Regions from separate parts of the Xanthobacter albus genome, predicted to be linked through region 2. Evidence: riboswitches for the same ligand, from Rfam matches in the RefSeq annotation. Region 2 holds a riboswitch; each other region holds the start of a gene.
What was found. A riboswitch is a leader RNA that binds a small molecule or an ion and turns the genes downstream of it on or off. The one in region 2 is predicted to bind cobalamin.
Positions count from the first base shown of each region.

Region 1: another riboswitch for cobalamin. It lies ahead of V5F75_RS16835 (ribonucleoside-diphosphate reductase subunit alpha); the one in region 2 lies ahead of V5F75_RS18415 (CbtB domain-containing protein).
Region 3: another riboswitch for cobalamin. It lies ahead of metE (5-methyltetrahydropteroyltriglutamate--homocysteine S-methyltransferase); the one in region 2 lies ahead of V5F75_RS18415 (CbtB domain-containing protein).

Region 1 covers NZ_CM195532.1:3,728,471-3,731,737, forward strand. Annotated here, with positions in the region: gene metE (5-methyltetrahydropteroyltriglutamate--homocysteine S-methyltransferase) at 1-929, shown strand, start outside; cobalamin riboswitch at 1,051-1,245, shown strand; gene V5F75_RS16835 (ribonucleoside-diphosphate reductase subunit alpha) at 1,354-3,267, shown strand, end outside.
Region 2 covers NZ_CM195532.1:4,115,886-4,119,152, reverse strand. Annotated here, with positions in the region: gene V5F75_RS18425 (methyl-accepting chemotaxis protein) at 1-804, shown strand, start outside; gene V5F75_RS18420 (histidine phosphatase family protein) at 909-1,484, opposite strand; adenosylcobalamin (AdoCbl) riboswitch at 1,551-1,705, shown strand; gene V5F75_RS18415 (CbtB domain-containing protein) at 1,707-1,916, shown strand; gene V5F75_RS18410 (CbtA family protein) at 1,927-2,679, shown strand; gene V5F75_RS18405 (hypothetical protein) at 2,923-3,267, shown strand, end outside.
Region 3 covers NZ_CM195532.1:3,725,089-3,728,355, forward strand. Annotated here, with positions in the region: gene V5F75_RS16825 (short-chain fatty acyl-CoA regulator family protein) at 141-1,550, shown strand; cobalamin riboswitch at 1,657-1,856, shown strand; gene metE (5-methyltetrahydropteroyltriglutamate--homocysteine S-methyltransferase) at 1,963-3,267, shown strand, end outside.

The DNA.
Region 1 (3,267 bases), 390 kb from region 2:
CCCACGCCAAGGGCACGCTGAGCGACGGCGCCTACACCACCTTCCTGCGCGAGGAGACGGCGCGTGCCGTGCGCTGGCAGGAGGAGATCGGCCTCGACGTGCTGGTCCACGGCGAGTTCGAGCGCAACGACATGGTGCAGTATTTCGGCGAGCAGCTTTCCGGTTTCGCCTTCACCAAGCATGGCTGGGTGCAGAGCTACGGCTCGCGCTACGTGCGCCCGCCCGTCCTGTTCGGCGATGTCTCCCGCCCCGCGCCCATGACGGTGGCGTGGTGGCGCTATGCCCAGTCGCTCACGCAGAAGCCGGTGAAGGGCATGCTGACCGGCCCGGTGACCATCCTCAACTGGTCATTCGTGCGTGACGACATCCCCCGCGCCGCCGCCTGCCGGCAGATCGCCCTCGCCATCCGCGACGAGGTCGAGGACCTGGAGCGGGCGGGCACCGCCATGATCCAGATCGACGAGGCCGCCCTGCGCGAGGGGCTGCCGCTGCGCCGGGGCCAGTGGGGCGAATATCTCGCCTGGGCGGTGGAGTGCTTCCGCCTGTGCGCCTCGGGCGTCGCCGACGAGACCCAGGTGCACACCCACATGTGCTACTCCGAGTTCAACGACATCATCGACGCCATCGCCGCCATGGACGCGGACGTCATCTCCATCGAGACCTCGCGCTCGAAGATGGAGCTGCTCGACGCGTTCAAGACCTACAAGTATCCCAACGAGATCGGCCCCGGCGTCTATGACATCCACTCCCCGCGCGTGCCCTCGGTGGCGGAGATGACGGAGCTCCTCTCCCTCGCCCGCCGCCGGCTCGACGACGCGCAGATCTGGATCAACCCGGACTGCGGCCTGAAGACCCGCAGGTGGGAGGAGGTGCGCCCCGCCCTCGCCAACATGGTGGCCGCGGCCCAGGCCCTGCGCGCCGCGGGCTGACGCTCCGCTCCGGCCCCAGCCCACCGCCGGCAGGCCCTGCCGGCGGTGGCGCCATTTTCCACAAGACGTGCCGAACGGAGGATAGCGCCCGCCAAATATTGACAGCAGTCGGCTAAACGGCGCTACATGTTGTGGTCACGGTCTCTCGACTCGAAAGAGCGAGAGCCAAGAGGGAAGCCGGTGCGATGCCGGCGCTGCCCCCGCAACTGTGAGCGGCGAGCCGAGGTCCACGCATGTCACTGGGCGCAAGCCCGGGAAGGCGGACCGATAGCGATGACCCGCGAGCCAGGAGACCTGCCGTGACACCGCATATCGTCCTCGGGCGGGGTGTCCCGGTGGATCGCATCTTCGGCGCGGCGGCATCGCCCGTGCCCCGTTTGCGACCGCTCGGCCTTTGCTCCCAACTTCTTGGGGTTCAAGGCGCATGTCCCTTTCCATCCAGACCGGCCAGCCCGTCGCCGCGGGCCTGCCCGCGAGCCTCTCCCCGGCCACGCACGCGGCCGGGCCAGGCTATCAGGTGATCCGCCGCAACGGCGCGGTCACGCCGTTCGATGCGTCCAAGATCGCGGTGGCGCTCACCAAGGCGTTCCTGGCGGTTGAGGGCGGGCAAGCCGCTGCCTCCCGCCGGGTGCACGAGATCGTCTCCGCCCTCACCGAGCAGGTGGTGGCGGGCCTCACCCGCCGGGCCGATGCCGGCCGCACCTTCCACATCGAGGACGTCCAGGACCAGGTGGAGCTGGCGCTGATGCGCGGCGAGCACCACAAGGTGGCCCGCGCCTATGTGCTCTATCGCGAGGAGCGGGCGAAGGAGCGCGCCGCCGCGCGGGCCGCGAAGGAGCAGGCCGAAGCCGCCCCAGCCTTGCGGATGCGGGCGGCCGACGGCACGCTGGCGCCGCTCGACGCGGCCCGGCTCGAAGCGCTCATCCGCGAGGCCTGCGCCGGGCTCGAAGGGGTGGCGGCAGAGCCGATTCTCGTGGAAACGCGGCGCAATCTCTATGACGGCATCTCGCGGGCGGAGCTGGCCCAGGCGCCCATCCTGGCCGCCCGCACGCTGATCGAGACCGAGCCCGGCTATGCCAAGGTTTCCGCCCGCCTGCTCACCGACAGCCTGCGGCGCGAGGCGCTCTCCTTTGTGCACCGCCGGCCGGACGAGGCGACCCAGGCGGAGATGGCGGAGCGCTACGCCGAATACTTTCCCGCCTATGTGGAAACCGGCATCTCAGCCGGCCTGCTCGACCCTGAGCTCGGCCGTTTCGACCTTGCCCGCCTCGCCGCCGCGCTCAAGCCGGAGCGGGATCTTCAGTTCGACTATCTCGGCCTCCAGACTCTCTATGACCGTTACTTCCTGCATGTGGGCGGAACCCGCTTCGAGCTGCCGCAAGCCTTCTTCATGCGGGTGGCCATGGGCCTCGCATTGCGGGAGATCGACCGGGAGGGGCGGGCGATCGCCTTCTACGATCTTCTTTCCTCCTTCGATTTCATGGCCTCGACGCCGACCCTGTTCAATGCCGGCACCCTGCGCCCGCAGCTTTCCTCCTGCTTCCTCACCACCGTTTCCGACGATCTCGAAGGCATCTTCAAGGCTATCAAGGACAATGCCCTGCTCGCCAAGTATTCCGGCGGCCTGGGGAATGACTGGACCCAGGTTCGCGGCCTCGGCGCGCATATCAAGGGCACGAATGGGGAGAGCCAGGGCGTCGTTCCCTTCCTGAAGGTGGCGAACGACACGGCCATTGCGGTCAACCAGGGCGGAAAGCGCAAGGGCGCGGTGTGCGCCTACCTGGAGACATGGCACATCGACATCGAGGAATTCCTCGATCTTCGGAAGAATACCGGCGATGATCGCCGCCGCACCCACGACATGAACACCGCCAACTGGGTGCCGGACCTCTTCATGGAACGGGTCGAGGCGGGTGCCGAATGGACCCTGTTCTCGCCCGACGAGGTGCCCGAGCTGCACGACCTCTACGGAAAGCCCTTCAAGGCCGCCTATGAAGCCTGCGAGGCGCGGGCGGAGCGGGGCGAGATGCGGGTCTGGCGCCGGGTGAAGGCGGTGGACCTGTGGCGGCGCATGCTGACCATGCTGTTCGAGACCGGGCACCCCTGGGTCACCTTCAAGGACCCCTGCAACCTGCGCTCACCCCAGCAGCATGCCGGGGTTGTGCATTCCTCGAACCTGTGCACCGAGATCACGCTGAACACCAGCGCCGACGAGGTGGCGGTCTGCAACCTCGGCTCGATCAACCTCGTGGCTCATGTCAGCGCGGCCGGCCTCGACCTCGACCGCCTGCGGCGCACGGTGTCCACCGCCATGCGGATGCTGGACAATGTGGTGGAC
Region 2 (3,267 bases):
GCCATGGGCGATCGCCGCCGGTTTGAGCGCTGGCCGGTGGAGATCCACGGCCGTGCCAGCTTCGCCGGCTCCAGCCAAGGCGCGAAGACGCTGGACCTGTCGCAGGGCGGGGTGCTGCTCGCCGCGCTTTCCCCCGCGCCGGCGGTGGGCGCGCCGGTGCGGCTGGAGCTGGGCGGCATGGGGCTGCTCGCCGGCCGGGTGGCGGGCATCAGCACGCTCGGCTGCCATGTCGCCTTCGACGACTGCGAGAATGCGGGCGTCAAGGCGCGCCTCGCGGCGCTCGCCGCGGAGGCGGCGCCTGCCATCGCCCGTGCGAGCGCGGGGGCGGAAAAGGTGCGCCTCGTCCTCGAAGAGGCGCTGCGGAACCGCCTGATCTCGCAGCCGGAGCTGTTCGATACCCAATACCGGCCGGTGCCCGGCTCCGATCCCCAGCAGGTGACGACCGCCTCCCTCCCGCTGCTCGAAAGGCTGCTGCCCGCCGTGGTCGAGGCGCTGGTGGAGGAGGACCGCAGCCTGGCCTTCTGCGTGGCGGTGGACATCAACGGCTATCTGCCGGTGCACAACGCGCGCTATTCCAGGCCCCAGCGGCCGGGCGATCCCGCCTGGAACAACGCCAACAGCCGCAACCGCCGCATCTTCGACGATCGCGCCGGCCTCCTGGCCGCGCGCAACACCAAGCCCTATCTGGTGCAGGTCTATGCCCGGCAGATGGGCGGCGAGGTGGTGATGATGCGCGAGGTGGATGCGCCCATCTTCGTCGCCGGCCGCCACTGGGGCGCGTTCCGCACCTCCTACAAGCTCTGATCGCGGGGCCGCTCGCGATATCTCACGGCGCTCGGGCGCGCTGCGGTGCCGGCCGAGGCGGGGCCGATCCGGCAGAAGGGGCGCCGCGCGGTCGGGAAGTGCCGCTACGCCACCCGCGCGAGGCTCCGGTTGAGCGCGCGCACGGCCCATCGCCGCCCGTCGAAGCGCAGGTCGGTGAGGCTCAGCGGCTCCACATCGATCCGCCAGAAGGCAGCCGCCGGCGCATCGAGCGCGAGAAGGACGGCGCATCGGATCACGGCCGCATGGGTGATGGCGAGCGTGTGCCCACGCCCGCCGCTCTGGCTCTCCATCCATGCGGAAAGGCGCGCCCGGAGGTCCGCCAGGGTCTCGCCGCCACGGGGCGGGCGGATGTCGTCCCGCATGAACGCCTCGAGGGCCTCAGGCTCGGTTGCCGCGATGTCGGCGATACCGCGTCCGGCCCACGGGCCGTGATCCAGCTCCGCGAGGGCGGGCTCCGCGCCGGCCTCGATGCCGAGGGCATCCGCGGTCTGCCGGGCGCGCAGGGCGGGGCTCATGAACGCGCGGTCGTGGCGAGGCAGGCACGCGGCCAGCCCGGCGAGTCCGGCCAGGGCCTGCGATTCGACCGGCTCGTCCGCCGGGAAGGCGGCCCGGCGCATGGCCAAGGTGGGGGCGTGGCTGAGAAGCGTGAGGCGAAGCATGGCGTGCAAAATGCCATGATGCAGCACCGCGATGCCACATTCCGTTGACACGCGGGCGTGCCGGCGCCTAGCTTGGATTGTCGAATGCGGATTGGAAGCCGGTGAAATTCCGGCACGGTCGCGCCACTGTAGATCGGGACCTCCCTTGTCGTCCCGAAAGTCAGATCTGATCAGCGCTCGACCATATTCACCCAGCGGGACGCGTCATCCCCGGAGTGCGCCATGTCCGATCTTGTCCTGAAGCCTGCCGTCCACCCCGCTCCCATTCCGGTGGGCGAGATTCTGCCGTGGGCGGTGTTCGCCGGTCTCATCCTCCTGCTCGCCATCTATTTCGTCGGCGCGGAGGAGGGAGCCACCTCCCTCATTTCCGGTTCCTACGTCCACGAATTCGTGCACGACGGGCGTCATCTCCTCGGCTTTCCCTGCCACTGAGGAGCGCGTCATGGTCGGAAATCTTCTGCTGCGTGGCATGCTTGTCGGCGTGGTCGCGGGCCTTCTCGCGTTCGGGTTCGCGCGGGTTTTCGGGGAGCCCCCGGTGGCGCACGCCATCGCCCTGGAGGAAGCCGCGGGCCTTGCCAAGGGCGAAGCGCCCGAGCCGGAGCTCGTGAGCCGCGAGATGCAGGCGGGCCTTGGCCTGTTCACCGGCGTCGTCACCTTCGGCGCCGCCCTGGGCGGCCTGTTCGCCCTGGTCTTCGCCTTCTCCCAGGGCCGCCTGACGCACCTTTCGCCGCGGGCGACCGCGGGCCTTCTGGCGCTGGGCGGCTTCGTCGCGCTCGTGCTGGTGCCGGGGCTGAAGTATCCGCCCAATCCGCCGGCGGTGGGCGATCCCGAAACCATCGGCCTCAGGACCCAGCTCTACTTCGCCATGCTGGTGGCCTCGCTGGTCGCCGCATCCGCTTCTGTGGCGCTCGGCCGCCGGCTGCATGCCGGGCTCGGCACCTGGAACGCCGTGCTCGCCGGGGTCGCGGCCTATGGGCTGCTCGTGGTGCTGCTGCAGGCCGCGCTGCCTTCGGTCAACGAGGTGCCCGAGCAGTTCCCGGCCACGCTGCTGTGGCAGTTCCGCCTCGCCTCCCTGGGCATCCAGGCGATCATCTGGACCACGCTGGGCCTGCTGTTCGGATACGTGGCGGAACGCTACCTCGCCAACGCCCGCCCCGGCTCCGCGCGGCTCACCTCCGTGGCTGGCGCGCGCTAGAGCAATTCCAGCGAAAGTGCGCCGCGGTTTTGCGTCCGGAATTGCGTCAAGCCAATAAGTTAGAGCATTTCCGGCGGATCGGTTTTCGCCGGAAATTCTCCAGCGCGTTCCCGGTCGGGGGAGGCTGAAGCTCCGCCTGCGTACCATCGGCTCACGGCCTGCGCGATCGCCGTGAGCGGATGGTGTCCTCTGTTGCGGACCCGATAAGCCTCGTCCTTCACCCGAGATTGGACGTCCCCTGTTATGAAGAAGAGCGGAGCCGATGCGGGCGGCAGGCGCGCTGGCGCATGTGCCCGGCGGCTGGCGGTGCTCGTCGTGGCGCTGCTGGCGCCGCTTCAGGCCCTCGCGCACCGGGGGACCGCGCCGGGCGACCGCAGCGGCCTTGAGATCGCCGGCGTCACCCATGGCGAGATGGCTGTCATCGCGGGCTTCGCGCCGGCCATCCGCGCCGTGGCGCAGAACCAGACGCGTACCGACCCCACCTTCCGGCGGCTCGCGAACTTCGCCGCGCTCCAGCGCACTTATTGCCTCTGGGGCCTCATGCCCGGCAGCGTGAGCGACGAGGACAGCCCCTTCAACGCCTGCATG
Region 3 (3,267 bases), 390 kb from region 2:
GCGCCGGCTGCGATTTGTCTTGCGGCCGGATCGTTTCCTCACAATATTTGCCGACGAGACAGCGCGGAATGACTGAAAATGCGTGGATTTGCGAGGCGTAGAGCGCTGATTTGCAAATGTTGCGAATCTCGGAGCCAGGCATGAAGAAGACCTTCGTGGGCGTGCGGCTGAAGCGGCTGCGGGAAGAACGGGGCCTCACCCAGGCGGCGCTGGCCCAGGCGCTCGGCCTCTCCGCCAGCTATCTCAACCAATTGGAGAAGAACCAGCGCCCCCTCACCGTGCCCGTGCTGCTCAAGATCAACGCCATCTTCGGCGTGGACGTGCAGCTGTTCTCGGAGGGAGACGAGGGGCGGCTGGTGGCGGACCTGCGGGAGGTGTTCGCCGATCCCCTCAACGGCGAGCAGGTGAGCCTCGCGGAGATGAAGGAGGTGGCCTCCGCCATGCCCGCGCTCGGGCGCGCCGTGGCGGCCCTGCACCGGCGCTGGCGCCACGCGCTGGAGCGCGCCGACGCCATGGCCGGAGAGCTCGGCCTCGGCTCAGGCGGCATCGCCGCCCCGGCGGCGCTGATGCCTTACGAGCAGGTGCGCGATTTCTTCTACGCCCACCACAACTACTTCGCGGAGCTGGATGAGGCCGCCGAAAAGCTGGCGCAAAACGCGGATCTGGCACCCGGAGACATGGCCGAGGGCCTCGCCCGCCATCTCGAAACCCGCCACGGCGTGCGCGTGGCGCGCACAGAGGGCGAGAGCCAGCGCCGCTTCCTGCCCGGCGAGCGCGTGCTGCGCCTTTCCCGCCGGCTCGACGGCGGCCAGCGTGCATTCCAGATCGCCACCCAGCTCGCCTTCCTGGAAGCCGGCGAGACCATCGCCCGCCTCGCCGGAGCGGCCGCCCAGGGGGCGCGGGAAAGCCACGCCCTCGCCCGCATCGGCCTCGCCAATTATTTCGCCGGCGCGCTGCTGATGCCCTACGACGCCTTCCTCAAAGCGGCCGAGGCGGAACGCTACGACATCGAGCGGCTCGGCGCCCGCTTCGGGGTCGGCTACGAGACCATCTGCCATCGACTCTCGTCCCTCCAGCGGCCGGGCGCGCTGGGGGTGCCGTTCTTCTTCATCCGCGTGGACCGGGCGGGCAACATCTCCAAGCGCCAGTCGGCCACCGATTTCCACTTCTCGCGCGTGGGCGGCACCTGCCCGCTGTGGAACGTCTACGAGGCCTTCGCCCAGCCCGGCCGCATCCTCACCCAGCAGGCGCAGATGCCGGACGGGCGCACCTATCTCTGGATCGCCCGCACCGTGCACCACGCCGCCGGCGGCTATGGCGATCCCGGCAAGACCTTCGCCATCGGCCTCGGCTGCGACATTCGCCATGCCGGCCGGCTGGTCTATTCGCGCGGACTCGCCCTGGACGACCCGGCGGCGGCCACGCCCATCGGCGCCGGGTGCAAGGTGTGCGAGCGCCCCGCCTGCCCCCAGCGCGCCTTCCCTCTCATCGGCCGCCCACTGGCCGTGGATGAAAATCGCAGCGCGTTCACGCCCTATGCGGCGGGCTGAGTAGCGCCCGCGCACCACCGCGCGGGCCGCGACATCAACGCCCCCAATTGGAATCACGACATAAGCATATCCTTATATGATGCTTGACAGAACCGCCGCCCACGGACAGACTGGTCGGCGTCGAGGTTCCGCGGTCCGGTTTTCCGGTGCCGCGGCTAAGAGGGAAGCCGGTGCGAAGCCGGCACTGCCCCCGCAACTGTCAGCGGCGAGCCAAGCTCCATCCATGCCACTGGGCGCGAGCCCGGGAAGGCGGACGCAAGGCCGTGACCCGTGAGCCAGGAGACCTGCCCCGGCAACAGAAACGTCCTCGGGCGGGGTGTCCCGGTGGTGCGCTCAAGCTCCGCCGGCTCCCGCCGCGCGGGGGCTCGACGCCTGCCCTCACGGCCCGCCCACAGCAGAAGGGCTTCACGCCGTGACCGCCTCCGCCAGTTCCCGTTCCGCCATCCCCGTCGCCACCCTGGGCACGCCCCGCATCGGCCCGCGCCGCGAGCTGAAGGCCGCGCTCGAAAGCCATTGGGCCGGCAAGACCTCCGAAGCGGAGCTGCTCGCCGCCGCCGCCGCCCTGCGCGCGCAGAACTGGGCGCGGCAGAAGGCGCGGGGCATCACCGTCATCCCCTCCAACGACTTCTCGCTCTACGATCAGGTGCTGGACACCAGCGTGATGGTGGGCGCCATTCCCGAGGCCTACGGCTGGAGCGGCGGCAAGGTGCCGCTCGCCACCTATTTCGCCATGGCGCGCGGCAGCGGCGGGGCGGCGGCAGGCGCCTGCGGCCATGTTCACCACGCGGGCACCGGCGCGCCCGCGCAGGAAATGACGAAGTGGTTCGACACGAACTACCACTACATGGTGCCCGAGCTCGCGCCCGGCCAGCGCTTCGAGCTCGCCTCCCTCAAGGCCGTGGAAGAGTATCGCGAGGCCAAGGCCCTGGGCTTCGAGACGCGCCCCGTGCTGCTCGGCCCCGTCACCTTCCTGAAGCTCGCCAAGTCCAAGGCGGCGGACTTCGATCCCCTCTCCCTGCTCGGAAACCTGCTGCCGGTCTACACCGACATGCTGCGCCGCCTCGTCGCCAACGGCGCGGAATGGGTGCAGGTGGACGAGCCCTGCCTGGTGCTCGACCTCGACGAGACCGCCCGCGACGCCCTGCGCCGTGCCTACGGCGCCTTCGCCCGCGCGCTGCCAAACCTCAAGATCATGCTCGCCACCTATTTCAGCGCGCTCGACGATAACCTGGACACCGCCCTCTCCCTGCCGGTGGCTGGCCTGCACCTCGATCTCGCCCGCGCGCCGGAGCAGCTCGAAACGGTGGCGGCGCGGGCGCCGAAGGGCCTTGTGCTCTCGCTCGGCGTCATCGACGGGCGCAACATCTGGCGCGCCGACCTGCCGGCCCTGGCGGAGCGTCTGAAGGACGTGGTGGCGCGGCGCGGCACCGATCATGTGCAGATCGCGCCCTCCTGCTCGCTCCTCCATGTCCCCATCGATCTGGACCAGGAGACCGGTCTCGACCCGGAGCTGAAGTCCTGGCTGTCCTTCTCGCTGCAGAAGATGGACGAGCTGCGCGTGCTCGCCGCAGCGCTCTCCGGCGCGAGTGACACGGTGAAGGTCGCGCTCGAGGCCTCCGCCGCTGCGGCGGCAGCCCGCCGGACCTCGCCCAAGGTGCACAATGCCGCCGTCGCCGCCCGCATCGCCATGGTCACGGACGAAATGGCCCGCCGGAAG